Regions from separate parts of the Mesorhizobium sp. LNHC232B00 genome, predicted to be linked through region 1. Evidence: predicted binding sites of a transcription regulator. Region 1 holds the regulator's gene; the other holds the start of a gene.
What was found. The regulator LexA, encoded in region 1, represses DNA repair genes until DNA is damaged. The targets are predictions, from matches to a motif close to TGTTCNNNNTGTGTTCNG.

Region 1 (15,953 bases):
GCTACATGGCCGATGACAGGCAGAAGGATTATGTCCGCGACGGCTGGAACCTTACCGGCGATACCTTCACGCAGGACGAAGACGGTTTCTTCCATTTCTCCGCCCGCTCCGACGACATGATCGTTAGCGCCGGCTACAACATCGCCGGACCGGAGGTCGAGGCGGCGCTGCTGTCGCATCCCGATGTCGCCGAATGCGCTGTCATTGGCGCCGGCGATGCCGAGCGCGGCCAGATCGTCGAGGCGCATGTCGTGCTGGTGCAAGGCGTGGCGCCGGACGCGTTGACCGTCAAGCGCCTGCAGGACCACGTCAAGGCCACCATCGCACCTTACAAATACCCGCGATCGGTGAAATTCATCACCGCGCTGCCCAAGACCCAGACCGGGAAGATCCAGCGCTTCCGGCTGCGCACGGAGACCGTCAATTGAGCGAGCCCTACGATCCAGCGTCCGAAGGCGCCCAGATGTCGTTCAAGGAACGCATGTCCTACAGCGACTATCTGCATCTGGAGAAAGTGCTGGAGGCGCAGACGCCCCTGTCGTCGGCGCATGACGAGATGCTGTTCATCATCCAGCACCAGACATCCGAACTCTGGATGAAGCTCGCTTTGCACGAGATCAGTGCCGCCATCCGTTCCATCCGTGCCGACCGGCTTGAGCCCAGCTTCAAGATGCTGTCGCGCGTCGCACGCATCTTCGAGCAGTTGAACAATGCCTGGGACGTGCTGCGCACGATGACACCCAGCGAATACACCGAGTTCCGCGATGCGCTCGGCCAGTCCTCGGGCTTTCAGTCCTGGCAATATCGCGCCATCGAGTTCATGGCCGGCAACCGAAACCTCGCAATGCTCGGCCCCCACAAGCACCGGCCGGACCTCAGCGGCAAGCTGGAGGCGATCCTGGCGGAGCCATCGCTCTACGATGAAGCCCTGCTGCTTCTGGCCCGCAACGGTTTCGACATCGGCGCCGACGCCGGGCGGACCGACTGGCGCGAAACCCGGACCGAGAATGAGGCGGTCCTGGTCGCATGGCAGACCGTCTATCGCGACCCGCAGCGCTACTGGATGTTTTACGAACTGGCCGAAAAGCTGGTCGATTTCGAGGACTATTTCCGCCGCTGGCGCTTCAACCATGTCACCACGGTCGAGCGCATCATCGGCCTGAAACGCGGCACCGGCGGCACATCGGGCGCCTCCTATCTCAAGAAGATGCTGGAGGTCGTGCTGTTCCCGGAACTCTGGACGGTCCGCACCCGGCTCTAGTTTCTCAAGTCACCGCCGTCTTGACCGCAAATCGCGCATCTTTCCAAGCTTCAGAGCGCAAGATGTCCTCCAGCACTTCGACCGCCTGCCAGACGTCTCTGTAGCCGACATAGAGCGGCGTGAAGCCGAAGCGGATAGTCGACGGCGCGCGGAAGTCTCCGATCACGCCGCGCTCGATCAAGGCCCGCATCACCTGGTAGCCATGCGGATGCATGAAGGAAATCTGGCTGCCGCGCTGATTGCCGTCCCGCGGGCTCTCCAGTTCGAGGCCATAGGCACCGCATCTTGCTTCGACGAGCTGGATGAAAAGATCGGTCAGCGCAATGCTCTTCGTGCGCACCGCTGTCATGTCGACATCGTCCCAGATATCCAGCGCCCCTTTCAGCGCCCGCATCGAAAGCACGGGCTGCGTGCCGCACAGGAAGCGCCGGATGCCGCTGCCGGCGGCAAAACCCTGTTCGAAGGCAAACGGCCGCGCATGGCCCCACCAGCCGCTCAGCGGCTGGTGGACATCGCCGTGATGACGCTTTGCGGCATAGATGAAGGCCGGAGCGCCCGGACCGCCATTGAGATATTTGTAGGTGCAGCCGATGGCGAAATCGGCATTGGCGCTGTCGAGCTCGACCGGCAAGGCGCCGGCGGTGTGGCAGAGATCCCAGACGATCAGCGCGCCGGCTTGATGGGCCTTACGTGTCAGCGCGGCCATGTCACGCAACTGGCCGGATTTGTAATTGACGTGGTTGACCAGGATGACCGCGACGCGCTCGTCGATCAGCTCTTCGATATCAGGCGCATCGACGCCTTCGAGCCGCAGCACGGTACCCGGCCGAGTCGAGGCGACGCCTTCGGCCATATAAAGATCGGTCGGAAAGCTGTCGCCCTCTGCGACGATGACCGATCGGTCCGGCCGCATCCCGAGTGCGGCATGCAGTACCTTGTAGATGTTGATCGAGGTCGTGTCGCAGACCACGGTCTGGCCGGCCGCCGCGCCGATCAGGCGGCCGAGCTGGTCGCCAAGCGCGACCGGCATGTCGAACCAGCCCGCGGTGTTCCAAGCACGAATGAGGTCCTGCGCCCACTCTTGCGTCGCGGCCTTCTGCAGCTCGTTGAAAACCGCAGGCGCCGCTGCTCCCAGCGAATTGCCGTCGAGGTAGATCACACCCTCCGGCAATGTGAACCGGTCGCGCATGGCGCGTAGCGGATCCGCCGCATCCATGGCTTCGACGGCCTTGAGGTCGAGCGTTGCGTTCATGATTGGTGATGTCCTCGATTATTCACGAATGGCTTCGCGAGCCGGCGCGGGGCCTCGGCCGCGCTTGAGGCTTGGCAAAGCAAGCATGGCGAGCACGAACAGGCCCGTGGCAAGCTTCAAATCGGGAGGCGGCATGCCGGCGGCAAGGCAGAACGACACCAGTTGGTAGTAGATGATCGCGCCGGCAAAGGGCGCCAGCAGCTGGCGCCAGACCGTCTGCTTGCCGACAACCGCCTCGCCGATCATCAGCGCGGCCAATCCGTTGATGAGGATGCCCAGCCCCATATTGACGTCGGCGAAACCCTGCGACTGCACCATCAGCGCGCCGCTTGACGCCGAAAACGCGCTCGCCAGCCCGACGCCGCCGATGGTCGCCGCCCAGACATTGATGCCTTGCGCCTCGGCCATATCAGGATTGGCGCCCACGGCGCGCACCGCGGTCCCTTTCTCGGTCCTGAAGAACATGTAGAGCGCCACGAAGACGACGAGCGCCAGAAGACCGGCAACGACGATCTTGCTGGCCGGAAAACCCGGCCGCGCGAACGGTACCCAGTCGAACACCGCGGGCGAACCGAAGACGGAGAGATTGGACTTCCCCATGATGCGAAGATTGATGCTGTAGAGCATCGTCATCATCAGGATACCGGCAAGCAGCGTGTGGATACGGAAGCGCAGATGGATGAAGGCGGTGCAGCAGCCCGCCGCGAAACCCACGATGAATGCGACCAGGATGCCGGTCACCGGCGCTGCTCCGGCAGCCAAAAGCACGCCGCAGACGCAGCCGCCCAGCGGAAACGCGCCTTCGCTGGTGAGATCGGGAAAATTCAACATGCGAAACGGGATCATGATGCCGAGCACGACAAAGGCCAGGATCAGGCTCTGCGCCAGGGTGACCGGCATGATCGCGATGAAGCTGGAGAGAACTTCCTGAATAAAGCCCATGGGGATCAGCTCGCCAGCAGCATGCGGTCGGTTTTGACGGAAAAATGGCCGATCAGATCGATAACCGTGACCCTCGCCTTTTCCTCGCCGGTGACTTCCAGCAGGACCCGGCCGGCGTCGAGCATGATCACCCGGCTGCCATAGTCGACGGCGTGCTGCATGTTGTGGGTGACCATCAGCGTGGTCAGCTTCAGCGCGCTGACGGCACGCACCGTGGCCTGCATGACGATCTCGGCCGTACGCGGGTCGAGCGCCGCGGTATGTTCGTCGAGCAGTAATAAATCAGGTGATCCGCCGACCGCCATGATCAGCGACAGGGACTGCCTCTGTCCGCCCGAGAGCAGGTCGACGCGCGTGTCGAGGCGATTTTCAAGGCCGAGGCCCAATATCGACAGCCGCTCCTTGTAGGAGGCGAGCCGTGTGGCGTTCAACCCTTGCCGCAAGGTGCGCTTTTGGCTGCGCAGATCGGCAAGCAGCATGTTCTCCGCCACCGTCATGCTGGCGGCGGTGCCGCGCATCGGATCCTGGAAGACCCGCGCCAATTTGGCGGCGCGCTTGTGCACCGGCATATTTGTCACATCGGCGCCATTGATCAGGATCTTGCCGGAATCGAGGATCAGCGCTCCGGAAATGGCGTTGAGCATGCTGCTCTTGCCGGCTCCGTTGGAGCCGATGACGATGCCGAACTCGCCAGTCGCCAATGACAGGCTGAGGCTGTCCAGCGCGATCTTCTCGTCGGCCTGGCCCCTGTAGAATACTTTGCGCGCGGATCGGATCTCGAGCATCGTTCCTCCCTGACCTGACGGGTGACGGCGCCCCCGCCGTCACCCCCCCTCAGTCCCGATATCAGTCGACGATGCAGCCGCAATCGGCCATCGACGCCGGTATCTCGATGCCGAACGCAGCCATCGCCTTGCGGGAGATTTGCGGCATGTGGTCCTTGTAGGCCGGGCGCGATGGCGCGATCGTTTTCGTATCCTTGCCCTTGAGGATCTCGGCGGCGATGTTGCCGGCGTTGACGCCGACCTGCGTGTAGTTGACCGCGAAACTTGCCGGTACGGTGCCGTTGCGGACCGCGCTGTCGTCGGAGTTGACGACCGGGATGCCGGCCTGGCGAGCGGCCGCGGAGACGGCGGCGATCGCCGGCTGGATCAGGTTCGAAGCCGGGCCGTAGATGACGTCGGCCTTGCCGGCGAGCGAGGCGATGCGTTGCTGGATGTCATTGACGTTGTCGATGCCGACCTCCACGACCTCGAAGCCGGCCGCGGGCGCCGCCGCCTTGATCTTTTCGACGAGGGCAACGTCATTGGCCTCGCCTGGATTGTAAGGCACGCCGAAGCGCTTGGCGTTCGGCAACAGCTTCTTGGTGAAGGCCATCACCGCGGCGACATCCTGCAGATCGCTGGCGCCGGTCATACCTTCATCTCCCGCGTCCCACGACGGCACCAGCTTGGCCGCCACCGGATCGGTGACCGCGGCAAAGACGATCGGAATGCCGGAGCCCGCGAGTGCCTTCTTGGCGATCTGCGAGACCGGCGTGGTGATGGTGTAGATCAGCTTGGGCTGCTCGGCCTGCAGCTTGGCGATCATCTGCGGCACCAGCGATGCATCGAAATTGGTATGGCTCTCCGTGTAGACGACGTCCTTGCCCTCTACGAAGCCATTGTCCGTCAGCGCCTTCTTGAAGCCGGCTATGGCGGCGTTCAATTGCGGATGCTCGCCGAAATTGGCGATGCCGATACGGATCTGATCGGCCGCGGCGCTGCCGGCGCTGACCATCAATGCACCTGCCAGGGCCAATCCCGACAGCCATGCGGATTTCGACTTCAACATCATTTCCTCCCAGATTTGATCAGCGCCGCCTTCGGGGCACCTCCAGCGATCATGGTCAGTCCCTCGGCGCATGTCAAACATTATATATAACTCTTGCCATCACTCACCATCATATATAATTTCTCCAATGGCAGAGAACGAATGGATCGCGATGCAGGACCAGAAGAACTCCACCAAGACGGAAGCCGCCTACCAGCTTCTGCGGCGCGATATCCTCACCACCCGTCTCATGCCGGGTGCCCCGCTCAAGCTCAGCGCCTTGCGCGGCACCTATGGAGTTGGCTGGACGCCGCTGCGCGAAGCGTTGTCGCGCCTCGAAGCCGAACGCCTGGTCACCGCCATCAGCAATCGCGGCTTCGCGGTCGCCCCCGTGTCCCGCGCCGAACTTGAGGATCTGGCGCGCGCGAGGATGGTCGTCGAGATACCGCTCTTCCAGGAATCGATGGAGAAAGGCGGCCGGCAGTGGGAAGACGCGGTCGTCACCGCGCACTACCGGCTCGCCCGCTGCAAGACCGCGGTGGATGACCCATCGGATGCCGCCGTCGACCAATGGGACGAGAACCACGAGGCTTTTCACGCGGCGCTGCTGAGTGCGGCGACGTCCAGCTGGCTGTTGCGGTTTCGCTCGACGATCTCGGACCAGCTGCGCCGGCACCATCGCTTTCTTGGGCTGGCGCCGACATTGCGGGCCGCGGCCGGCCTCAAGGCTGGCTACGAGGAGGCCATGGACGCGCTGCGCGAGGCGATGGCGATCGAGCACCACACCGCAATCATGGAAGCCGCCCTGGACCGCGACGTCGAGCGGGCAAAAGCGCTGATGACGGCCCACATCGGTTATACGCTGCACGTCTATGTCCACACCGAGGACGGCGACGCGAACAAGGACGTCGGGCGCGCCGGCAGCTTGAAAGCGGTTGCCGGATGATTTCGGCACCTCCGCATCGTCCGACGCTTGGCGAGATTGCCGAAGCCCGCGATCGGTACCTGCTTCCGAACAGCTATTGTTGGCGTTTTGATTTCGTTTCGTTCACGGCAGGCAAGCCGATCGCAGGCGCGGAAATCGGCATCGCCGGGCTCTGCCGTCGGCTGATGCCGAGCCATGTCGCAAGACAGGCCACAGGCTATTAACCAAGACATTTCAATGCGGGCGACGGGCGGCAACGGGCGAAAATCCCCGATTTCCGGCCTGTCCGGCTCTGCAAATGATTACGGCCCTCTTACCAAATTCACTAAACTTTAAACGGTTGCAGAACACAACTGGAACAGATAGTGTTTGTTCTGGGTTTGTTTTTTCGATTCTGGATCAGAACCATTCTGGATCAAAACCTTGTCCAGATGCCTTGGGGGCCGCCATGCTGACACGCAAGCAACATGAACTCTTGATGTTCATTCATGAACGGCTCAAGGAAAGCGGTATTCCGCCCTCCTTCGACGAGATGAAAGAGGCGCTCGACCTCGCCTCCAAATCAGGGATCCATCGCTTGATCACGGCGCTGGAGGAACGCGGCTTCATTCGCCGGCTGCCCAACCGAGCGCGTGCGCTGGAAGTGCTGCGGCTGCCCGATTCGATCGCGCCGGGCCTCAACGCGGCGAAGAAATTCTCGCCAAGTGTCATCCAGGGAAGTCTCGGCCAAGGCGGTTTCGGTCAGGGCAGCCTCGGCCGCCAGATCAAGCCGGCACCGTCGCGCTTTGCCGCTGCCGGCAACGACGACGATGCGGTACCAGCGGTGTCCATCCCGGTTATGGGTCGCATCGCTGCCGGTGTGCCCATCGATGCCATCCAGCATCAGACGCATACCATCTCGGTGCCGCCGGACATGATCATGGGCGGCGAGCACTATGCGCTGGAGGTCAAGGGCGACTCGATGATCGAGGCCGGCATCTTCGATGGCGACACGGTCATTATCCGCAACGCCGATACGGCGAGTCCGGGCGAGATCGTCGTGGCGCTGGTCGACGAGGAGGAAGCGACCCTGAAGCGGTTCCGCCGCAAGGGTGCCTCGATTGCGCTTGAAGCCGCCAATCCGGCCTACGAGACGCGCATCTTCGGGCCGGACAGGGTCAAGGTGCAGGGCAAGCTCGTCGGGCTGATCAGGCGCTACTGAGCCGGCACGGCACTTGGCTTGTCAGGTTTGCGATAGGGCTGCAGGCCCCTCGCCTCGCGCGAAAATTTTCGCTGCGCGTGCCAGGGCCGATACGGGCTGTCCACCGCGAAGCTGATGGTTGGCGGACCGGTGGCCGATTGGCGGTCGAAGAAGATGGCCGCGCTGCCCTTGCGGGCGAGCTGCCGTTTGGTGACGACGAGAACCAGCGGATTGTGGCAGGCGTCGTAGGCCGTTGCGTCATTGACGATGATCAGGTCGGCGAAGCCACAGGCCTTCCAGGTATCCTTGCGGTCTTCGACATGCGCTATGATCGCACCGGACGGGTGCCTGGCGAGACAGACACCGTCGGTGCAATAGAACGGCGCTCCCGGCGGCAGGCTGACGGCATCAGCAATATCGAATTGTCCATCCGCCTTGTCGAACATCTCCGGCAGGATGATGGTTTCGGATCTCAGCGCGCGTTTCCAGTTGTCGACGGTGAATTCGTTCGGCCGGGCCCGGCTGACCGCGAGTTCGCCACCGCCGATCGGCAGCGCGACCAGCCGCGCGTCTTCCGAGACCAGCACATCCGGCGTGCGCGTGTCGGACACCACCAGCAAGCCGGCGAGCGCGAATGGAAGCGCTGCAAGCCGCAGCCACGTCGTCGCCATCGTCGCGATGACCAGGGCAATTGCCACCAGCAGAACGGATTGCTGTGAGATGAGCCCGACCGCATCGACCGGAGAGCGTTCTGATATCCACGCCGAAATGGCGATCATCGCGGTCAGGCCCTTGCCCATCAGGTAAAGGGATGGCGCGTCCAGGCCGAACGGCATCAGCAGCGCGCTGGCAACGGCCAGGAACATCACGAGTGAGACGATCGGCATGACGGCCAGATTGGCGAACAGGCTGAGCGGCGACACCCGCTGGAAATGCCAGATGGCAAACAGCGCCGTGGCGCTGCCGGCGATGATCGACGTCATGGCCAGCCCGCCTGTCGCCAGCAGGAATTTGCGCGTCAGGAAACCCGGCAAGGAGCGCTTCGGCGGCGGCGGTCTGGTCTTTCCCGCCCGGTGATCCGCCCAGCCGGCATAGGCGCCAACCAGGGCCGCGGTCGCGGCGAACGACATCTGGAAGCTCGGGCCGACCACCTCATGCGGCGAGACCAGGATGACGGCGATCGCCGAGATCGCCAGATTGCGCATGGTCAGCGCCGCGCGATCGAACAGGACGGCAATCAGCATCACCGCCAGCATGATGAAGCTGCGCTCGGCGGCGACGACGACGCCGGAGATGACGAGATAGGCGGCGATCGAGAAAAGTGCTGCCGCGGCCGCGTATTTCTTCACCGGCCGGCGCGCGGAAAAGTCCGGGAACAGCGCGAAGGCGCCGCGCAGCAGTCCCATGATGGTGCCGGCGACCAGCGCCATGTGCAGTCCCGAAATGGAGATGATGTGATAGATGCCGGTGCGCCGCATCGCTTCGTTGATTTCGTCGGGGATGCCGGCGCGCACGCCGACGATCAACGCCGCCGCGATCTCGCCTTCTGCGCCGCCGACGCTGCCCCTGATATGGTCGGCAATGGCTTCGCGGGCGTTCTCTATCGCTGATGAAAGGCGGGCCGACAGCGGCATGCCAGCGTCGTCGGCTGCAACGACTTTTGGATTGCCGAGAAAGAACCCGCTGCCACCGATGCCGGCGAAATAGCTGTCGAAGGAGAAATCATAGCTGTCCGGCCGCACCGGACCGGTCGGCGGCAACAGCTTGGCATAGCCGGTAATAAGGGAGCCGGCGGTCATTTCCGGCGGTATCTTGCGTGTCGAAAGCCGGACCCTTTCCGGCGCGTAGCGCAGTTTCGGCCGGGCGGTCGACGTCACGTCGATGGTAAGCCGGATGCGGCCGGTCTCCATCTCATCGATCGAGACGACGCGGCCGCTCAGTTGCGTCGAGATTTCCGAGCCCAGCATCTGGGTTCCCGTGCGCCACGTCTCGACCTTGGCGGCGAGCAAGCCAAGCGCGCACAGCAATGCCGCCGTCAGGAACAGATGGGTTTTCGGCCACGAGCGCGAGACAATCGCCAGGAAGCCCATGAGGGCCACCACCGCGACAGGCCTGGCGAAGTCCGGTTCGGCTGCCAGGGAAAAATAGCCGATCGCGCCGATTGCAAGGCAAACCGGCACCAGCAGGAAGCCAATGCCGCGGTCAAGCTCCAGCTCCGCCGCCGCAGTGATGCCGTTGCGCAGGCGCGGCAATGACAGCCGGCCGAGTTGCCGGCGCACACGTACGATCCTGCCGGCCGGCGACGGAATTGGCGCGGGGATATCCGGTGCGGGCTGGTTGCCGGAACCCGGCACGAGAGGCGATTGCGTCGGCAGCGAGGCCGGCAGCGGCATCGCAAACAGGGACCGCTCGCTGACGCCAACAATGGCGTCCTCGCCCTGATCCGAGCCCCGGCTTCGTCCAGCCATCGGGTCTGCCCCTTGCACCCCTGACGCCCTATGCTACATGAACGCGCGACGCGCGAAAGTCCGCGCACCCACACCCGCCCCAGACGCTTCCCGAGAGTTCCATGTCCGACAAGGTCGTCACCCGTTTTGCCCCCTCGCCCACCGGCTACCTGCACATAGGCGGCGCGCGCACGGCGCTGTTCAACTGGCTGTACGCAAAGCACACCGCCGGCACGATGCTGCTGCGCATCGAGGACACCGATCGCGAGCGTTCGACCGAGGCGGCGACGGCGGCGATCCTGGACGGCCTCACCTGGCTCGGTCTGGGCTGGGATGGCGAGGCGGTTTCGCAGTTCGAGCGCGCGCCGCGCCACCGCGAGGTGGCCGAGGAGCTGGTGCGCCTGGGCAAGGCCTATTACAGCTACGAGACTCCCGCCGAGCTCGAGGCGATGCGCGAGGCGGCGCGCGCCAAGGGCCTGCCGCCGCGCTACAACGGCCAGTGGCGCGATCGTGATCCGTCCGAGGCACCGCCCGGCGTCAAGGGCGCCATCCGTGTCAAGGCGCCGACCGAGGGCGAGACCGTGGTACACGACCGCGTGCAGGGCGAGGTGCGCTTCCCCAACAAGGATCTCGACGACTTCATCATCCTGCGCTCCGACGGCAACCCGACCTACATGCATGCCGTCGTCGTTGACGACCACGACATGGGCATCACCCACATCATCCGTGGCGACGACCACCTGACCAATGCCGCCCGCCAGACCGTGATCTACAACGCCATGGGTTGGGATGTGCCGTCGATGTCGCACATCCCGCTGATCCATGGCGCCGACGGTGCCAAGCTGTCGAAGCGGCACGGCGCGCTTGGCGTCGAAGCCTACCGCGCCATGGGCTACCTGCCAGAGGCGCTGCTCAACTACCTGGCGCGCCTGGGCTGGAGCCATGGCGACGACGAGATCATGTCGATCAAGGACATGGTGTCCTGGTTCGACATAGGCGACGTCAACAAGGGCGCGGCCCGTTTCGATTTCGCCAAGCTGGAGGCGATCAACGGCGCCCATATGCGCCGCATGGCCGATGCCGAACTTTTGGACATCTTCATCGCCACCTTGCCCTACCTCGAGGGTGGCCCGGCGATGGCCGCGCGCCTCGACGACCGCAACAAGGCGCAACTGCTGGCAGCGCTTCCCGGCTTGAAGGAGCGCGCCAAGACGCTGGTCGAGCTCGTCGACGGCGCCGCCTTCCTGTTTGCCACGCGGCCGCTGCCGATCGACGAAAAGGCGGCACTCCTGCTCAACGACGATGCCCGCAAGATCCTGCGCGGCGCTCACGAAGCTTTGAACGCGCTGTCGGGCGACTGGACGGCCGCGGCCGCGGAGGCCGCGATCCGCGACTACGCGCTGGCCGGTGGCCACAAGCTTGGCGCCGTGGCGCAGCCTCTGCGGGCCGCCCTGACGGGCAAAAGCACCTCGCCAGGCGTGTTCGACGTGCTTGCCGTGCTGGGGCGCGAAGAGAGCCTGGCGCGCATAGCCGATCAAATCGATTAGGAGCAAACTGGCCCAAGAAGATTGGCATTGAAAGGCGGGTTTCGCAGTGCAACATTAGGCCCTGGCCCAATCTGGCACGCACCCTCCTGAAATGCGGTGGCGAATACGCGCATTGCGGTGATTTCGACGTGTCGCTCTGCAGAAATTTGCCTTTGCCGGCATGAGGAAACGAGAAGGAGTTTGCAATGACCGAAGCTGCGACAAAACTGGAATTTGGCGGCAAGACCCAAGAGGCCACGGCAAAGCTGGAATTCGGCGGCAAGACTCATGAGTTCAAGGTGCGAAGCGGTTCCGTCGGGCCCGACGTCATCGACATCGCTTCGCTCTACAGCACCACCGGTGCCTTCACCTACGATCCGGGCTTCACCTCCACAGCGAGCTGCGAGTCTGAGATCACTTTCATCGATGGCGATGCCGGCATCCTCCTGCACCGCGGCTATCCGATCGACCAGTTGGCCGAACACGGCGATTTCCTCGAAGTCTGCTATCTCCTGCTCTACGGCGAACTGCCGACCAAGGCGCAGAAGGACGATTTCGATTACCGTGTAACGCGCCACACCATGGTGCACGAGCAGATGTCGCGCTTCTTCACCGGCTTCCGCCGCGATGCGCACCCGATGGCGGTGATGTGCGGTGTGGTCGGCGCGCTGTCGGCCTTCTATCACGATTCCACCGACATCTCCGACCCGTACCAGCGCATGGTCGCCTCCATGCGGCTGATCGCCAAGATGCCGACGATCGCGGCCATGGCCTACAAGTACCACATCGGCCAGCCCTTCATTTACCCGAAGAACGATCTCGGTTTCGCGGCCAACTTCCTGCATATGTGCTTCGCCGTGCCGTGCGAGGAATACAAGATCAACCCGGTGCTGGCACGCGCCATGGAGCGCATCTTCATCCTGCATGCCGATCACGAGCAGAACGCCTCGACCTCGACCGTTCGCCTCGCCGGCTCTTCGGGCGCCAACCCGTTCGCCTGCATCGCCGCCGGCATCGCTTGCCTGTGGGGTCCGGCCCATGGCGGCGCCAACGAAGCGGCGCTCAACATGCTGGGCGAGATCGGCCATGTCGATCACATCCCGGAATTCATCGCCCGCGCCAAGGACAAGGACGATCCGTTCCGGCTGATGGGCTTCGGCCACCGCGTCTACAAGAACTACGATCCGCGCGCCAAGATCATGCAGAAGACGGCGCATGAGGTTCTGGGCGAACTCGGCATCAAGGACGATCCGCTGCTCGACATCGCCATGGAGCTTGAAAAGATCGCGCTGACCGATTCCTACTTCATCGAGAAGAAGCTCTACCCGAACGTCGACTTCTACTCCGGCATCACGCTGAAGGCGCTGGGCTTCCCCACCACCATGTTCACCGTGCTGTTCGCTGTCGCCCGCACCGTCGGCTGGATCGCGCAGTGGAAGGAAATGATCGAGGATCCGCGCCAGAAGATCGGCCGCCCGCGCCAGCTCTACACCGGTGCACCGGAGCGCGACTACGTGCCGATCGCGAAAAGGTAGGGAATAGAATAGGGAGTAGGGAGTAGGGAGTAGGGAGTGGGGAATAAGAGGCCTACTGCCTACTGCCTACTGCCTACTGCCTACTGCCTTCTTCATGCACCCCATCACCACCTCCGCGGCGATCTCGCCTGAGGGCCTGTCCGTGGCCATGCGCCTGACAACTTCAGCAAAGCCGTCCTTTTGCCAGGCACGATAGGCGGTGTCCAAAAACAGCGCCTCCAGCTGCCGCGCCAGATAGCGTGGCCGCACATACTGGTTGTAGTGCTCCGGCACGATCGCCTGGTCGGCGATGAGATTGGGCAAGGCGGCACTCCACACCCTGACCAGGCCCTGGACCATGCGCATCACCGGATCGAGCCGGTAACACGAGATCGTCGGCACGCCCGACAACGCGAGTTCCAGCGACACCGTTCCAGACGCGATCAGCGCGGCATCGGCCTTGCCGAAGGCCTGCCATTTGCGCTCGGGATCGAGAATGATTTCCGGCTCCTGGTCCCAGCGCGCCACCGAGGCCCTGACCAAGTCGGCGACATGCGGCACTGTCGGCAACAGCAGACGCAGTTGATGTCCGCGCTGCCGCAGGATCGAGACCGTCTCGCCGAACGGTTCGATCAGCCGGCTCACCTCACCGCGCCGCGAACCGGGCAAGACGAGCAGCGTCTTGATGCGATCTCCCGAGAGGTCGCGCGGCTGGGTTTGCGCTCTCGCAGCGCTGAGTACGCCCGGATCATGCGCAAGGCGATGTCCGACATAGGTGCCCTGCGGGCCGCCGAGGCGGCTGAGCTCCTTCACCTCGAACGGCAGGATGCACAATATGTGGTCGACATAGGGCTTCATCGCCGGCGCCCTGCCCGGTCGCCACGCCCAGACGCTTGGGCAGACATAATGGACGATCGGAATCGACGGATCGGCGGCGCGGACCTTTTTGGCGACGCGCAGCGAGAAATCAGGGCTGTCGATGGTGATCAGGCAGTCGGGGGTTTCAGCAGCGACCGCGCCCGCCGTCTGGCTGATCCGCCGCATCAGGCGCGGCAGGTCACGCAGAATGGCGCTGAGACCCATCAGAGCGATCTCGGCACCATCGAACAACGGCACCAGCCCAAGCGCCTGCAGATGCCGTCCGCCAATGCCGACGAGCCGTACCTCGCGTCCGGTCATTCGTTTCAACGCCTGCACGATGTCGGCGCCCAACAAGTCGCCGGACTCTTCGCCGGCGACGATGGCGATCTTCAGCGGCTTCTCAGTTGCCATGGCCAGGCTCCGCGGCCGGCAGGCCGAACACGAACAGGCCAAGCGCATTGGCGCGCGCGAGAACGATGGGACCTTCGAGAATCAGCGAATGGCCGGCTTCCACGGCAATGCCGGCAAGCCCGGCGGCGTGTGCCGCCTCGACCGTACGGGGGCCAATGGATGGCAGATCGGCACGCAACTCCTGGCCGGGCTTGGCGCATTTGACCAGTACACCGCGGGTCTTGCCGGCAAGTCTGCCATGGCCGCGCAGCTGCTGCGTCCGCTCGAGCAGTCCGTGGGTGCCCTCGACGCCTTCCAAAGCGATGGCGCGGCCACCGATGGCAATGGCCGCCTGACCAATGTCGAGCGCGCCGATGGCCTTTGCCGCCGTGCGTGCCGCCTCGATATCGCGCCAGTCGGACTTTCTCGGCACTGCCTTGGTCAGAGGCCCTTCGGCAGCGACAAGCCGGGGTACGACCTCATGCGCACCGACGACTTTAACGCCGCGCGCCTCCAGGCCGCGGGTCAATATCTTCAACAGCCCGTCATCGCCGCGCGCAAGCGCCATGGCGACCGAGGGTATCAGCGCCAGCAAGCCAAGGCTCGGCCGCATGTCGACCAGCCGCGGCCTGCGCCTGATCTCGCCGGCAAGGACCAGATGGGTGATCCGCCGGCGCCTCAGCAACGCAGCCAGCGAGCCGATGTCTTCCAGCGCGAGGCTTTCATGCTCGTAGATTGTGAGGTCGGACTGACGGTCGGCCTGACCGTCGACCAGGATGATGATGGGCGGATGTCCGGCCTCTGCCAGGCCGGCCGCCACTTCGACCGGAAGGCTGCCGCCGCCGGCGATGATGCCGACCTTGGCATCAGACGGGAGATCAAGAGCAGTTCCCGCCGTCTCAGTCTTCATCATCGGTGTCGTCGCCATCACCGCCCTTGAGCGACGGCACGGCATAGTGCCGCTTGCCGCGAATGGTGATGAAATCGATGATCTTCATGGCGGTCGGGGAAGAGGCGAACTCCGCCTTGGCGATCTCGATGTTCTCTCCAACGGTGCGGGAGCGATCGAAGATCGTCTTGTAGGCGCTGCGCAGCAGATAGATTTCGGAACGCGGCAGGCCGGCACGCTTGAGGCCGATGATGTTCAAGCCGCGCAAGCTGGCGCGGTTGCCGACGGCAATGGCATAGGGAATGACGTCACCCACAAAAGCCGAGCACCCGCCAAGAAAGGCGTTGTCGCCAACACGCACGAATTGATGCACGGCGCTGAGGCCGCCGATATAGACGTTGTCGCCGATCTCGCAGTGTCCCCCCAGCGTAGCGCCATTGGCGAAGGTGGCGTTCTTGCCGACAACGCAATCATGGGCGATGTGGGCGTAAGCAAGGAAATTGCCGTTGTCGCCCACCGTCGTTTCGCCCCGGCTGGTGTCGGTGCCGACATGCATGGTCACGCCTTCGCGGATGGTGCAGTTGGCGCCGATGACCAGGGTGGTGCGGCCGCCCTTGTGCTTGGTGTTCTGCGGCGGCGCACCCAGTGTCGCCATCGGATAGACCTTGGTAGACGCTCCGATAGTGGTCGCGCCCATCACCGAGACATGGCTGACCAGTTCGACACCGTCGCCGATCACGGCATCGGCGCTGACATGGCAGAACGGCCCTATGCGCACACCTTGGCCGATTTGAGCGCCTCCTTCCACGACGGAAGAAGGATGGATTGAAGTCTTGATTTTCATAGGCACTCGATCGTCAGTCGCCGGTGACCATCATGGCTGAAATCTCGGCCTCGGCCGCCTTGGTACCGTCGACCAGGGCTTCGCAGGCGAATTTGAGCAGGTTGCCGCGC
Region 2 (15,953 bases), on a different contig from region 1:
GCATAGGCGGATTTTGCCCACTTGATTTAGCCCGGCCACTTGAATTAATTGAACGTTCGTTTTATTAATTCCGCTTCGATGAGGCGACTATGGCGCGCACCACAGGATCCGATGGCGAAAAGACCGAGGCGGCTGTCCGCCAGGCAGCGGTCAGCCTGATTGCGCGCTACGGCTACGAGGCGATGTCGATGCGCCAGTTGGCGGCGGAAGTCGGCGTGCAGGCCGCCGCGCTCTACCGCTATTTCCCGACCAAGGAAGACCTGCTGTTCACGCTGATGCGCGAGCACATGGAAGGGCTTCGCGGGGCCTGGGAACAGGCCAGGCCAGTCGGCGCCGATCCAGCGGAGCAGCTTGCGGCCTATGTGCGCAACCACATCGCTTTCCATATCGAGCGACGGCACGCCACGCATGTATCGAACATGGAACTGCGCAGCCTTTCGCCCGACAGGCTGACGCAGATTCTGCGCATGCGCACGGCCTATGAAAAGGAACTGCGCTCGATCCTGCGCGATGGCGCGGAGGCAGGCGCCTTCAGCATCGATGACACCGGACTGACGGCGATGGCGCTGATCCAGATGATGACCGGCGTCATCGTCTGGTTTCGCCCGGGCGAGCGGCTGTCGATCGCTGAAGTGACGGCGACATATCTTTCGATGACAATGCGGCTGGTTGGCGCGACAACTACCGGGGAGGAACGGAATGTATACGAACACGCTCAGCTTCGGGCATGACGAAGACATCGAGGCGTTGCGCGACCTGGTGCGGCGCTTCGCCCAGGACAAGATCGCGCCGATCGCCAGAGACATCGATCGCCAGAACGAATTTCCGGCGCATCTGTGGCGCGAGTTCGGCGCGCTCGGCCTGCTCGGCATAACGGCCGATCCGGATTTCGGCGGCAGCGGCATGGGTTATCTGGCCCACGTCATCGCGGTGGAGGAGATTTCTCGCGCTTCGGCGTCGGTCGGCCTCTCCTACGGCGCTCATTCCAATCTTTGCGTCAACCAGATCAACCGCTGGGCAACACAGGCGCAGAAGGAAAGATTCCTGCCGCCGCTGTGCTCGGGCGAGCGTGTCGGCGCGCTCGCCATGTCGGAATCCGGCGCAGGCTCCGACGTCGTCTCGCTCAAGCTGCGCGCCGAAAAGCGCAACGACCGCTATGTGCTCAACGGCACCAAGATGTGGATCACCAACGGGCCGGATGCCGAAACGCTGGTCGTCTATGCCAAGACCGATCCGGAGCGGAAATCGCGCGGCATCACCGCCTTCATCGTCGAGAAGGCGATGGCCGGGTTCTCCGTGGCGCAAAAGCTCGACAAGCTCGGCATGCGCGGCTCCAACACCGGCGAGCTCGTGTTCGAGGATGTCGAAGTGCCCTTCGACAATGTGCTGCATGAGGAAGGACGCGGCGTCGAGGTGCTGATGTCGGGCCTCGACTATGAGCGCACCGTGCTTGCCGGCGGTCCGATAGGCCTGATGGCCGCATGCCTCGACGTGGCGATCCCCTACGTGCACGAGCGCAAGCAGTTCGGCCAGGCGATCGGCGAATTCCAGCTGGTGCAAGGCAAGTTGGCCGACATGTACACGACGATGAATGCCGCGCGCGCCTACGTCTATGCCGTCGCCGCCGCTTGCGATCGCGGCCAGACGACGCGCAAGGATGCCGCCGGCTGCGTGCTGTTCGCCGCCGAGAAGGCGACGCTGATGGCGCTCGATGCGCTGCAGCTGCTTGGCGGCAACGGCTATATCAACGACTATCCGACCGGGCGTCTCCTGCGCGATGCCAAGCTCTACGAGATCGGCGCCGGCACCAGCGAAATCCGCCGCTGGCTGATCGGCCGCGAGATCATGGCGGAGGGGGTGTAGAATGGCCGTGCTCCAGACCCAGATTTCGCCTTCTTCCGACACTTTCCGCGCCAATGCCGAGCGCATGCGGGCGCTGGTCGCCGACATCGCGGAGAAGGCGGCAGGCGTCGAGCGCGGCGGCTCCGAGGAGGCGCGTGAACGCCACGTCTCCCGTGGCAAGCTGTTGCCACGCGAGCGCCTCGCGCAATTGCTGGATTTTGGCTCGCCCTTCCTCGAGATCGGCCAGTTCGCGGCGTGGTCGATGTATGGCGAGGAGATTTCGGCGGCCGGCTTGATCGCCGGCGTCGGCCGCGTCGAAGGCACCGAGGTCATGGTCGTCGTCAACGATGCCACCGTGAAAGGCGGCACCTACTATCCGCTGACGGTGAAGAAGCATCTGCGCGCGCAGGAGATCGCGCTGCAGAACAATCTGCCTTGCGTCTATCTGGTCGACAGCGGCGGCGCCAACCTGCCCAACCAGGACGAGGTGTTTCCCGACCGTGAGCATTTCGGCCGCATCTTCTACAACCAGGCCAACATGTCGGCGGCCGGCATTCCGCAGATCGCCTGCGTCATGGGTTCCTGCACGGCCGGCGGCGCCTATGTGCCGGCGATGTCGGACGAGACGATCATGGTGCGCAACCAGGCGACCATCTTCCTCGGCGGCCCGCCGCTGGTGAAGGCGGCCACCGGCGAGGATGTCAGCGCCGAGGATCTGGGCGGCGCGGACGTGCACACGCGGCTTTCCGGCGTCGCCGACCATTATGCGATGGACGACGAGCATGCCTTGGCCATTTGCCGGCGCATCATCAAGAACCTGAATCGAAACAAGACCGTAAGCCTGACCTCCAGGAAAGCTCATCCGCCGCTTCATCCTGCGGATGAACTCTACGGCATCGTGCCGACCGATCTGCGCCAGCCATACGATGTGCGCGAGGTGATCGCGCGCATCGTCGACGGCTCCGAATTCGATGAGTTCAAGCAGAATTACGGCACCACGCTTGTCACCGGTTTCGCCCATCTCCACGGCATGCCGGTCGGCATCATCGCCAACAACGGCGTGCTGTTTTCCGAAAGCGCGCTGAAGGGCGCGCACTTCATCGAGTTGTGCTGCCAGCGCGGGATACCGCTGGTTTTCCTGCAGAACATCACCGGCTTCATGGTCGGGCGAAAATACGAGGCAGGCGGCATCGCCAAGGACGGCGCCAAGCTGGTGATGGCGGTGGCCACCGCCAAGGTGCCGAAGGTGACCATGATCATCGGCGGCTCGTTCGGCGCCGGCAATTACGGCATGTGCGGTCGAGCCTATTCGCCACGCTTCCTGTGGATGTGGCCGAATGCCCGCATCTCGGTGATGGGCGGCGAACAGGCGGCAACGGTGCTTGCCATGGTCAAGCGCGAAGGCATCGAGCGCAAGGGCGGCGAGTGGAGCGCGGAAGAAGAGGCGAAGTTCAAGAAGCCGATCCTGATGAAATACGAGCATGAGGGGCACCCGCTCTACTCGTCCGCGCGGCTCTGGGATGACGGCATCATCGACCCGGCAAAGACGCGCGAGGTGCTGGCGCTCAGCCTGTCGGCAGCACTCAATGCGGAGATCGAGGAAACCCGCTTCGGCGTGTTCAGGATGTGAGATGAACGACATCGGCGTGGCCATCCATCCCATCACGAAATTGCGAGCCCTCACCGCAGAGCTAGTGGTGGTTGGAAATATTCGCTATTGCTTGTGCTTGCACTGCACTACGCAATGGGGATGGGCTAAAAATGAAACCGAAATACCTACAGAATGCATCCGCCTCAATACTTTCAGTAATTCTTTTGCTCGCGGCATCCAGCGTGAGTATCGCCGTGTCGCTTGCGGGAAGCGAAGGAGACAAGCGTTTTCCGCCAACTCTGCCCTACACGCAGAAGGCACCGTGCACCAAGGCTTACAAGGCCTATATTGCGGCGGGCGGCCATTCGGCCTACGCCACGACGCCTTATACACGGGTGAGATCGCTGTATATCATCTGCGGTGCAAAGCTGAACGCTCCCTCTCAGAAGGTGGCCGAAGATCTGGCGATGAAATCCTGCGAGGGTACGGTCGCCCGCCACAGGGTGACGACGGGCGGCGCCTGCGAGATCGCTGCTTCGAAATAGCCGGGCATCTGCCGAACCAGCGCCGCCCGAGGCAAAACCGGGAGGCTCCATGTTCGCCAAGATCCTGATCGCCAATCGGGGCGAGATCGCCTGCCGCGTCATCCGCACGGCGCGCAAGCTTGGCGTGCACACTGTTGCCGTCTATTCGGACGTCGACGCGAAATCGCTGCATGTCGAAATGGCCGACGAGGCGGTGCATATCGGCTCCTCGCCGGTCGGCGAGAGCTATCTGCGCGGCGACCGGATCGTCGCGGCGGCCTTGGCCGCGGGGGCGCAAGCCATCCATCCCGGCTATGGTTTCCTGTCGGAAAACCCTGATTTCGTCGATCAAGTGGTGGCGGCAGGGCTTATCTTCATCGGCCCCTCGGCCGCCTCGATCCGTGCCATGGGGCTGAAGGACGCCGCCAAGCGGCTGATGGAGAAGGCCGGCGTTCCGGTCGTTCCGGGCTATCATGGCGAGGCACAGGAGATCGTGCTGCTCGCCTCCAAGGCACGCGAAATCGGCTATCCCGTGCTGATCAAGGCGCGGGCTGGCGGTGGCGGCAAGGGCATGCGGCGGGTCGAACATCCCGACGATTTCTCCGAGGCTCTATCCAGCGCCCGGCGCGAGGCAAAGGCCGCTTTCGGCGACGACCGCGTGCTGGTCGAGAAATATGTCGACAAGCCACGGCACATCGAAGTGCAGGTGTTCGGCGACAATTTTGGCAACGCCGTGCATCTTTACGAACGCGACTGCTCGGCGCAGCGCCGCCACCAGAAAGTGATCGAGGAAGCCCCTGCCCCCGGCATGACGCCGGCATTGCGCAAGGCCATGACCGACGCCGCTGTAAAAGCCGCCAAGGCGATCAGCTATTCCGGCGCCGGCACCATCGAATTCATCGTCGACGCCTCGCAAGGCCTGCAAGCCGACCGCTTCTGGTTCATGGAAATGAACACGCGCCTGCAGGTCGAGCATCCGGTCACCGAGATGGTCACCGGCACCGATCTGGTCGAGTGGCAGCTGCGCGTCGCCAGCGGCGAAAAGCTACCGAAGACGCAGAGCGAGATCGCGCTTGCCGGCCATGCTTTCGAAGCGCGCATCTATGCGGAGGATGCGGCCAAGGGATTCCTGCCGGCAACCGGCACGCTGCATCATCTGAAATTTCCTGAAGCAGCCGCCCAAGGGACTACGATGCGCATCGAGACCGGCGTGCGGGCCGGCGATGCCATCTCGCCCTATTACGATCCGATGATCGCCAAGCTTGTCGTCGGTGCGAAGGACAGGCAGGCAGCGCTGGAGGCGCTCCGCACGGCGTTGTCGCAAACCGAAATTGCCGGTTCCACCGTCAACACCGCTTTTCTTGCAGCTCTCGCGGCCGATCCGGATTTTTGCGCCGGAGACGTCGACACCGGCTTGATCGGCAGACATCAGGTCGTGCTGACCGAGGTCGCGCCGCCAAGCGGCGAAATCATCTCCGCAGCCGCCCTCGCCGCCTCCGGCGCGGAAGCATCGCCGCGTTCGGATGACCCATGGTCGTCGCTTGCCGGCTATGCGCATTTCCACGGCGTGGCGCGGCGTACGCGGCTGAAGTTCGCCGAGGACGACATTGTGGCAAAGGTTTCGGTGCGGCCGGACGGGCGCTTCCAGGTCGCGCTCGATGCACCCTATGACGGCACCAATGTGCATGATTTCCGCGCCGTTCCGCGCCTCGCCCGCTGGCCTGGCCACGTCACGGTGTTCGAAGGCGCCGTCGGCTATACATTCGCGGTGCCGGACCCCTTGGCCAGGAGCGATGACGCCGCTGCCGCCTCCGGCAGCCTGCGCGCGCCGATGCCGGGGCTGGTCAAGCTTGTGCGCGTGGCGAAGGGCGATGCGGTGATCAAGGGCCAGCCGCTGCTGATCCTCGAAGCGATGAAGATGGAGCACACCATCGCCGCGCCGCATGACGGGCTGATCGCCGAGATCGCCACCGAAGGATCGCAGGTCACCGACGGGACCGTGCTGGTGCGGTTCGTGGAGGATGGTCGGGGCTAAGGCCCGGTTGCTGGATGACCGAAATAGCTATGTCGGGACAGAGAGGGCGCCGTAGACTGCCGACCAAACGAAAATGGCCGGGCAAGCCCGGCCATTTCCAACAGCGAAATGATAGCGATTACTGCGCGATTGGCGCGTACTTGCCGTCATGCCACTGGTTGATGTCATAGCTGGCATTCTTGAGGTCGCCCTTCTCGTCGAAGGTGACATCGCCGACAACGGTGCTGATCGGCGTGCCGTTCTTCAGGGCTTCGGCAACCTTGGCCGGATCGTCGCTGCCGGCGCGCTTGATGCCTTCGGCGAACGCCTGGACCACGGCGTATGAGAACAGCGTGAAGCCCTCGGGCACGAAACCGCCGGCCTTGATCTTCTCGACCGCCGCCTTGGCTTCCGGCTTTGCCTGCGGATCCGACGGGAACACGAACATGGTGCCCTCGCCCGCCGGGCCGGCAACCTGCCAGAATTCCGGCGAGGCAATGGAGTCCGGCATGATCAGCTGGAACTTCAGGTTCTGTTCGGCCGACTGACGCAGGATCAGGCCGGCTTCAGGATGATAGCCGCCGAAATAGACGACGTCGGCCTTCAGATCCTTGAGCTTGGTGACAAGCGCCGAATAGTCCTTCTCGCCGGGATTGATGGCGTCATAGTAGACTTCCTTCAGGCCACCGGTGTTCATGGTTGCCCTGACCGCGTCGGCCACGCCCTGGCCATAGGCACTCTTGTCGTGCAGGATGACGACGTTCTTTCCCGCGAACTTCTTGGCGATCCACGGCCCGATGAAGGCGCCCTGCGCGTCGTCACGCGTATAGAGACGCATGATCGTCGGCCAGCCGGCCTTGGCCGCGGCGTCGGTCAGTACCGGGTTCGAGGACGCCGGGCTCATCATCAGCGCACCGGCTTCGGCATAGACGGCCGAGGCCGGAATGCTCGAGCCCGAACAGGCATGGCCATCGATGAACTTGACGCCATTGGCCACGATGCGGTTGGCGACCGACACGGCCTGCTTGGGATCGCATTGGTCGTCCTCGATGTCGAGCTTGATCATCGAGCCGTTGACACCGCCCGCGGCGTTGATGGCATCGGCGGCGGCCTGTGCGCCCTGCTTGAACTGATCGCCGATGGTGGCGAGCTGACCGGTCATCGGGCCGACCACCGAAACGGTGATGTCGTCGGCGAACGCGACCGGTGCGCTCATCATCAGGCCAAAAATGGCCGCGCTCAAAATACTCATTTTTTTCATGGTGATAGAACTCCTCCACTCACGCACGGCCGCCCGGCCGCGCTTCTTCCAGAGAGGCCGGACAATTTCATCCTTCATTGGGCCTGTCTAGGCGCATTGGCGCCGCTCGATTGGGCCTGGGATCCCTCATCCGCGCAAAAAAACCACGCCAGCCTTGTTTCGGCTGGTCGTGGCTTTTCGCTCGTCGAGCTGTTCCGCAAGTGCCCCCGCACCCCGAGCCCAACGCGCCTTCCCTGTCTTTCCAAGCCCATGATCTCGGTCTGAAAACCGGATTCCCCATTTCGGGATCATGGTCGTTCGCACGGCTTGGACCTGCCCGGCCTGCCGCATTCTTGTCGTTGATGGCCTGTTGCCTGGCTGTCTGCGCAGCCTTGTCCCTGTTTGTGGCCCGACCGTCTTCGCAGTCTTGGCCGGAGCGTCCCCGTCTGATGGAACTCAGTGCATGGTCATCCATTCGCGGGCTTCGCGCAGCGCCTTGGCGATCTCGACCTTCGACATCGCCGCCGACAGTTCCGAGCGCAATTCCGCGGCGCGGGCCGAGCCCTTGATGGCGGCGATGTTGAACCATTTGTGGGCGGCGACGACGTCGGTCTCGCAATCGCGACCGGTCGCATACATCATCCCCAGTTCGAAAAGAATGTCGGCCTGGGCAGTTGCCCCCATGGCGCCGAAACCTGCTTCAAGCATTTCAAAACGTGCCATTTTAGTCCCCTGTCTGGCTCCTGAGAGCTGCCTCCGTTTGTCTCGTCCGGGCCGCTCTTTCGATGCTTTCGAGAATGCCGCGCAGGCTTGAATCCGTCGTTAAATGGCGTGCTTAATTTGAGGAAAACAAAGCTAAAACAAGAGGTAAACACGAAAATTCGTTAAGGATACGAAGCCAGCAATTCGGCTGGTTTTCGCAAAATTTGACGAAAATTTTGAGAGTGGGAATCAACACTCCGCTAACCACGGCGGACAAAGCCAATTCCGTGATCGTTTCATTTCCTCACCGAGGAAGCACATTCAGACGCCTTTAAAATCCGAAACGCTTCCGCAACGGCACCGCTTTTGTTTTGATGGGAGCTGGATTAGCTTACGTTTGCGTAAGCGGCAGACCGGCGAGGCGGAACATCCGGCCGGCTATCCTAAGGGAGGAAGAACATGTTTCGAAAAGTGAGCCTGGCCCTTGCAGCCACATTGATCATGGCGGGCGCGGCGTGGGCCGATCCGATCGAGGGCAACTGGAAGACGCAGGCCGGCGACACCGCGGCCATTGGAGGCGGCGGCTCGTTCTCCATCACGCTCAAATCCGGCAAATACGCCGGCAAGACCATTGGCTCCCTCAAGGCGGCCGGCGACAACAAGTACACCGGCAACATCACCGATCCGGCGAACGACAAGACCTATTCTGGCAAGGCGACATTGTCGGGCACCTCGCTCAAGATGAGCGGCTGCGTGCTCGGCGGACTGATCTGCAAGAGCCAGACCTGGCATAAGCTCTGATCGGCTGCAGCCTTGCGACATGACCACGGGGCCTTGACGGGCCCCGTTTTCGTTTCATCGAGACGCCGGGCTTCGGCGCTCGATGCCTTGCCGCTGTTGGCCGTCCTCAGCCCAGTCAGATCCCGTCAATCAATTTGAACCGCAGATGAACGCCGGTCTCAGAGCCGGTTCACAGGCGTCAGGGCATTCTCCGGCGTGTTGAAGGAGACACCACCGATGCTTGCTCGCCGCTTCACCATCGTCTGCCTGCTGATGAGCCTGTTTGGAATGTTCTTCGCCATTCTCGTCGCCGAAGCAGGCCGTCCGGCCCGCTCCTGGGACGAAGCCACCAGACTTTGCGGTCTCGCCTGCCCGACCAACCTTCGCCACTGAAACCAGAAAACCTCGAAAAGAAAAGCACAGACATCATGAACCGCATCGCCGCCAACGCCCTCAAAACCCTCCGGCTTCTGCCGCGGGCGGCGCTTATCCTGGTGCTCCTGGCCGCCCCGGTCCTGGCCGTGCCGATGATGCGCGCCGATGCCGGCTCGACCATCGAGGCTCCGGCGCTGAGAAAGTCAGGTGTCGGCTTCGTGCTGCTGGTCAGCCTGCAGCGTGGGTGAAGAAAAAACGGCGCTTTGGGCGCCTTCGACAGCGACACCCCTCCCAACCGCCTATCCAAGTCTCTATATTGAGCTATGGAAAAGCGAATCTACCCCCAGGCCATAGAATCAGTCGTCATGCCGGAGCCTTTTGGCCGGCAAAGCTTTGACCGGGCCGAAAAAGCCGTCGCGACGCTGCAGGCGCTTTACGACCGCAACACCAAGTTCCTGCGCGACTCCTTCACGGCTCTGGCCGCCGGCGCCGACGGCAGCAAGCGCTACCGGGCCTTCTATCCCGAGATCGGCGTCACTACCAATTCGTTTACCCAGGTCGATTCGCGGCAGGCCTACGGTCATATGCCGACACCTGGCCATTTCGCCACGACGATTACCCAGCCGCAACTGTTCGAGAATTACCTCATCGAGCAGCTTCGCCTGATCATGCGTAACCATGGCGTGTCGGTGACGGTCTCGGAATCGACCACGCCGATCCCGCTGCATTTCGCCTTCCTGGAAGGCACCTATGTCGACGGCGCCGCCGCCGAACGCATCAAGCGGCCGATCCGCGACCTGTTCGACGTTCCGGACCTGGACGGCACCGACGACCAGATCGCCAACGGCACGTTCGAGGTCGCCTTCGGCGAACCGCGGCCGCTGGCACCGTTCACGGCGCAACGCATCGATTATTCGCTGCACCGTATGACCCATTATACGGCCACCAGCCCGCAGCATTTCCAGAACTTCGTGCTGTTCACCAACTACCAGTTCTACATCGACGAGTTCGTCGCCCGTGCGCGTGGCCTAATGGAGAATGGCGGTGGTGGTTATGTGGAATTCGTCGAGCCGGGCAATGTCGTGACCCGCGCCGGCGCCAGCGCGGCAAGCGAGGGCACCCCGCCGGCCCGCCTGCCGCAAATGCCGGCCTACCACCTGAAGAAACCGAACCATGGCGGCATCACCATGGTCAATATCGGGGTTGGGCCTTCCAACGCCAAGACGATCACCGACCATATCGCGGTGCTGAGGCCGCATGCCTGGGTAATGCTTGGCCACTGCGCCGGTCTGCGCAACACGCAGGCGCTGGGCGACTATGTGCTGGCGCACGCCTATGTGCGCGAGGACCACGTCCTCGACGACGATCTTCCGGTCTGGGTACCGATCCCGCCGCTGGCCGAGATCCAGGTCGCATTGCAGGAAGCGGTTGCCGAAGTCACGGGCCTGTCGGGCTACGATCTGAAGCGCATCATGCGCACCGGCACGGTCGCCACTATCGACAACCGCAACTGGGAACTGCGCGACCAGCGCGGACCGGTGCAGCGCCTGTCGCAATCGCGCGCCATCGCGCTCGACATGGAATCGGCGACCATCGCGGCCAATGGTTTCCGCTTCCGCGTGCCGTACGGCACGCTGCTATGCGTTTCCGACAAGCCGCTGCACGGCGAGTTGAAGCTGCCCGGCATGGCGACCGAGTTCTACAAGCGCCAGGTGGCGCAGCACCTGACCATCGGCATCAGGGCAATGGAAAAGCTGGCGGAAATGCCGATGGAGCGGCTGCATTCCCGCAAGCTCAGAAGTTTTTCGGAGACCGCGTTCCAGTAGGCGGTCTCGAAGTCCTGGCGAGGCAATTCGTCGTCTTGCTCAGGCCGCAATTTGATCGATAAGCAGATCGAACGGATCGTCAGGCGACACTCGACAGACACGGCCTCAATGACAACAGGCGGCGCGCGCTCGAATATGATAGCTGGGGTGGCATTCCTGGCGATGACGGCATTGTCGCTCGCCTTGTTGGCCGGATTCCTCGGCACGCTGCATCCGGCCTTCGATTCCTTCTCGCATTTTCGCCTTCACCTGTGCCTGCTGATCGCGCTTCTGGCGTTGCCGCTGCTTGCCAGTTCGTTTCGGCTGCAAGCGGCCGTGGCACTGCTCTTTGCGATCGCCAGCGTCGCCACGACGATGAGTACGCTGCCGCGCCTGTGGCCCGTGCAAGCGGTCGCCAAGCCCGTGGACCAGATCGTCTACCACCTGCTGCAGATGAATTTGCGCTACGACAATCCGACGCCGAAAAAGGTTCTTTCGCTGATTGGCCGGACCAACCCAGACGTGATCACCCTCGACGAGGTGTCGGCGATGTGGGAAACCGAGCTCGGTTACATCACCAGCGCCTACCCATACCGGATCCTCTGCCCCTACCCCAACGGCGTGTTCGGCGTGGCGCTGCTGTCGCGGCGGCCCTTTGCCGCCGACAGCGCGCCGCATTGCGAGCCGCGAGGCGCGATGGCGATCGCGGCGGTCGATTTCGGCGGCACCGCCGTCAACGTCGCTGCCATCCATCTCAGTTGGCCATGGCCGCGCGAGCAGAACTGGCAGATCGGCGAACTCTCGAATTCGATTTCCTCGCTCGGCGAAACCGCCATCATGGCCGGCGATTGCAACGCCGTGCCGTGGAGTGCGGCGGTGCGGCGGGTCGCCTCCCTCGGCGGGCTGACCGTCATGCCGTCAGCGGGACCGACGTGGCTCTACATCAAGCTGCCCGATGTGCTGCGGCGCTTTGCTGGACTGCCGATCGACCAGGTGTTCAGCAAGGGCGGTGTGACCGTTCATTCCGCGACCCGGCTGGAAGACACCGGTTCAGACCATCTGCCGGTGCTGGTCGAGTTCTCGGTTCGCTCCGATGAGAAGCAGCCTGAGGATGGGCACGCCACGGCGCTCGCGGCGAGCGCCTTGCCAGCCAAGCCGCAAGGCTGACGCATCAGTCGAGCCAAGCACTCGCTCGTTCATGGGTTTCGGATCAAGGCCGCGATCAGATGCTCGACGTGGCCGCCGCGGCTATGCTCGCGCCGATCGAAGGCGTTTTGTCTGGCCTCATATTCGGCATAGACGGCCTGGATGCGACGCCGGGCCTCGCGGCGCGTCTTGTAGCAAGACGGGTCGTTGGCGACCCGCAGGCCGGTGATCGACCTCTCAGTGGTGCGCATCATCTGCCTGGCGATGCGCCCATGCGTTTCCTCATGGCCGCGAACGCCGGCGAAAAACCGGCTCCAGCGCCGCTTCAGCGCCGGCGTCATGGGCGAGGCAATGCGAGGGAAGGTGTAGAACAGATTAAGCGTGCCGTTGACCCGCCGCAGCCGGCAGAAGCCGTTCTCCTGACCTCCGCCGAGATCCCAGTCGACGGTATAAGCAGTCGTGGCGATGGCATGCGTCATGAAACCGTGCCTGGGGCCTTTGCTGTCCATCGCGTCGATGAAGGCCGCGCCCGAGCTTCCGGTAACGTCGTAGGTCCGCGTCTGGATAACTGCCCTTGTGCCGGCAAAGGCTTCTGAAGCGCATAGCGTCCCGATAGCAATGAGGCATGTCAGAACGGTCCGGCGCATCGGCCTTTCTCCTTATCCCTGGAGAAAGAACCATAGACCGGTGGCCGTTTCAACGTCCCTGCTGGCCTGGACACCCCTTGCGGCCAGCCCCGACCCACGTTTTTTGCTGCCGCCGCTCCAAGCGATCCGGCGGCGCGAGGTCACATACCCTGGTAGACAGGGCCTTCGCCGCCCTGGGGCGGTACCCAGTTGATGTTCTGGTTCGGGTCCTTGATATCGCAGGTCTTGCAGTGGACGCAGTTCTGCGCGTTGATGACGAAGCGCACATCCTTCGCCGATGGGTCGGCCGCGGCATTGCCATCCTTGTCGACCCATTCGTAGACGCCCGCCGGACAGTAGCGTGTCGAGGGTCCGGCAAAGACATCGTGTTCGGAACGCTTCTGCAGGTCCATGTCGCCGACCAGCAGGTGGACCGGTTCGTTTTCCTCGTGATTTGTGTTGGACAGGAACACGGAGGACAGGCGGTCGAAGGTCAGCACGCCATCGGGCTTCGGATAGGTGATCTTCTTGTGCTGGGCGGCAGGCTCTAGCGTCGCATAGTCGGCCTTGCCATGCTTCAGCGTGCCGAAGGGCGAGATACCGAACAGCGTGTTCAGCCACATATCGAGGCCGCCGAGGCCGACGCCGACGATGGTGCCGAAGCGCGACCAGAGCGGCTTGACGTTACGCACCTTCTTCAAATCCTTGCCGATGTCGGTCGCGCGCCAGGCTTCCTCGTAGGAGGCGAGCTCGTCATTGGCGCGGCCAGCGGCAATTGCTTCACTGACATGCTCGGCCGCCAGCATGCCGGAGAGCACCGCATTGTGGGAGCCCTTGATGCGCGGCACGTTGACGAAGCCCGCGGCGCAGCCCATCAGCGCACCGCCGGGGAAGGACAGTTTCGGCACCGACTGCCAGCCGCCCTCGGTGATGGCGCGCGCGCCATAGCCCAGCCGCTTGCCGCCTTCGAACGTAGCCGCGATCGCCGGATGCGTCTTGAAGCGCTGGAATTCCTCGAAGGGCGACAAATAGGGGTTCTTGTAGTTGAGGTGGAGAACGAAGCCCACCGCCACCTGGTTGTCCTCCAGATGATAGAGGAACGAGCCGCCGCCGGTCTTCATGTCGAGTGGCCAGCCGAAGGAATGCTGGACGAGACCCGGCCGGTGGTTCTCCGGCTTGACCTGCCAGAGTTCCTTGAGGCCGATGCCATATTTGCCGGGCTCGCGGCCGTCGGAAAGCTTGTATCTGGCGATCAGCTGCTTGGCGAGCGAGCCGCGCGCGCCTTCGCCGATCAGCACATACTTGCCCATCAACGCCATGCCCGGCGCAAAGCCCGGACCGTGCGTGCCGTCTTTCTCGACGCCCATGTCGCCGGTGACGACGCCGGTGACGGCGCCTTCGTCATTGTAGATGAGGCCGGTGGCGGCAAAGCCCGGATAGATCTCGACGCCAAGCGCCTCGGCCTTGCCGGCCAGCCAGCGGCAGACATTGCCGAGCGAGACGATGTAGTTGCCGTGATTGTTCATCAGCGGCGGCATCAGGATGTTGGGCAGGCGGAAGGAGCCGGCGGGCCCGAGCACCAGGAAATGGTCCGCCGTGACCGGCGTCTTGAAAGGATGGCCGTCCTCCTCGCGCCAGCCCGGCAGCAGCCGGTCGATGCCGATCGGATCGACCACGGCGCCCGAAAGGATATGGGCGCCGACCTCGCCGCCCTTTTCCAGCACGACGACGGAAAGCTCGGGATTGACCTGCTTGAGGCGGATGGCCGCGGCAAGGCCGGCCGGTCCGGCACCGACGATGACCACGTCGAATTCCATGCTTTCTCGTTCGATATCGCTCATCAACCCCTCCGCACTGGCTTGCCGCAGTTGCCTATCTTGCTGGCTCTTGCGCTGCATAGCGCATCAATTGACGACAGGAAACCGGCGCATACGTGACAATGCGGATTTGGGCGGATTTGGGCGGATTCGGCCAAAAAGTCGCGCATCTTGCGGCCTGGCCGCCGTTGCTGGCCGATGAGATCCGCCGCGCCCCGCGTTTTTTTGTTTGTTCGACGGCTTGCTTATCGGCCATACTTCCCGGCATGCGCATTCCTGGCCCAGCCGGCTTTTCTTCAACGCGCTTTCTTTTCCCGCCCCGCCGGGCCTGCCGGGCGGTTCTTCTGGTACTTCTGATGTTGGCACCTGGTTACGCCGCCGCGGACGAGGTGAAGGTCTGGGCGACAGGCGCCTACTCCTTCTCTGACGAACTTGGCGGCTTCCGCATCACCGGGGCCTCCGGCATCGGAACCAAGGACGATCCGCTGGTCATCACCGAAGAGCTGAATTCGGCGACACCGGTGACATTGACCATTCGCACCACGAAGCCGATCCAGACATTCGGCAAGGCGGGCGAGTTCGCCAATGGCATCATGTATATGCGCATCGACGTGCTCAACAACAGCGGCCAGGCCTGGATCGAATTCCAGTTCGAGCTTCAGGAGACGCTGGACCAGCCGAGCGTGTTCGGCGACGGGCTTTCCTTCGACCAACGCAACAAGACGCCTGACAATATCTGGTCGAGCAATTTCGCCGATTTCGACCGCGACTTCGAACCCTATGACCGACTGCTGTTCAAGAACGGCAAGGTCGACCCGCTGAAGACCGCCAGTTTCGAATTCCTGGTGACCGACTACACGCCGCGATGGACCTTCTATCTGGTGCAAGATCCGCGCATACCGACGGGATAAGGTGCGCTGATACACCTTGGTGCGGAAAAGGATTGTCTTGCTTGCAAATTGGCGCTCTGCGGACGAATGTGCGCGCCATGACTGCCGCCCCCAATAGCCCGACCGAAATCGCCGACATCCTGGCTTTTTATGCCAGCGCCGGCGTCGATGAGGCGCTGGAAGACGCTCCGGTGAACCGCTTCGCCGAGGCGGCGCCGAGGCCTGTCGAGCGCGCGCCGGCGCCCTTGCCGTCGCCTCGCGAAGACAACACGCCGGAGCGGCCAGCAGCATCGCCCGGGTTGGATGCAAGCAGGGTGCCGGATGCGCCGGTGCGCACCGTGTCCGCCACCGCCGCCGTCCCTGACGAGGCGCAGGCCGCCCTCGCCCGGCAAATGGCGACAAGCGCCTCTACACTCGAAGAGCTTCGCCAGCACATGGCTGCCTTTGAGGGCTGCAATCTCAAGGCCACCGCCAAGAGCCTCGTCTTCGCCGATGGAAACCCTCAAGCCGCGGTCATGCTGGTCGGCGAGGCGCCCGGCCGCGACGAGGACATAGAGGGCCTGCCCTTCGTCGGCCGCTCCGGCCGGCTGCTCGACCGCAT

Region 2: X743_RS162835 (sel1 repeat family protein) is a predicted target of LexA. The motif match lies at 8,057-8,074, and genes of this name have one in related genera.

What each region holds. Positions count from the first base shown of each region.
Region 1 is NZ_AYWP01000005.1:104,939-120,891, reverse strand. It holds gene X743_RS159710 (AMP-binding protein) at 1-428, shown strand, start outside; gene kynA (tryptophan 2,3-dioxygenase) at 425-1,261, shown strand; gene kynU (kynureninase) at 1,266-2,513, opposite strand; gene X743_RS159725 (ABC transporter permease) at 2,532-3,455, opposite strand; gene X743_RS159730 (ABC transporter ATP-binding protein) at 3,461-4,240, opposite strand; gene X743_RS159735 (ABC transporter substrate-binding protein) at 4,302-5,288, opposite strand; gene X743_RS159740 (GntR family transcriptional regulator) at 5,440-6,213, shown strand; gene lexA (transcriptional repressor LexA) at 6,641-7,393, shown strand; gene X743_RS159755 (ComEC/Rec2 family competence protein) at 7,387-9,840, opposite strand; gene gltX (glutamate--tRNA ligase) at 9,942-11,366, shown strand; gene gltA (citrate synthase) at 11,552-12,880, shown strand; gene lpxB (lipid-A-disaccharide synthase) at 12,947-14,131, opposite strand; gene lpxI (UDP-2,3-diacylglucosamine diphosphatase LpxI) at 14,121-15,023, opposite strand; gene lpxA (acyl-ACP--UDP-N-acetylglucosamine O-acyltransferase) at 15,010-15,843, opposite strand; gene fabZ (3-hydroxyacyl-ACP dehydratase FabZ) at 15,857-15,953, opposite strand, start outside.
Region 2 is NZ_AYWP01000003.1:280,282-296,234, forward strand. It holds gene X743_RS162870 (acylphosphatase) at 1-6, shown strand, start outside; gene X743_RS162865 (TetR/AcrR family transcriptional regulator) at 90-731, shown strand; gene X743_RS162860 (isovaleryl-CoA dehydrogenase) at 700-1,863, shown strand; gene X743_RS162855 (carboxyl transferase domain-containing protein) at 1,865-3,472, shown strand; gene X743_RS162850 (hypothetical protein) at 3,604-3,978, shown strand; gene X743_RS162845 (acetyl/propionyl/methylcrotonyl-CoA carboxylase subunit alpha) at 4,028-5,992, shown strand; gene X743_RS162840 (branched-chain amino acid ABC transporter substrate-binding protein) at 6,111-7,232, opposite strand; gene X743_RS162835 (sel1 repeat family protein) at 7,668-7,934, opposite strand; gene X743_RS162830 (DUF2147 domain-containing protein) at 8,373-8,714, shown strand; gene X743_RS1000000172725 (hypothetical protein) at 8,931-9,086, shown strand; gene X743_RS162825 (hypothetical protein) at 9,122-9,316, shown strand; gene X743_RS162820 (AMP nucleosidase) at 9,434-10,894, shown strand; gene X743_RS162815 (endonuclease/exonuclease/phosphatase family protein) at 11,030-12,040, shown strand; gene X743_RS162810 (DUF922 domain-containing protein) at 12,070-12,666, opposite strand; gene X743_RS162805 (electron transfer flavoprotein-ubiquinone oxidoreductase) at 12,807-14,486, opposite strand; gene X743_RS162800 (hypothetical protein) at 14,729-15,373, shown strand; gene X743_RS162795 (uracil-DNA glycosylase family protein) at 15,451-15,953, shown strand, end outside.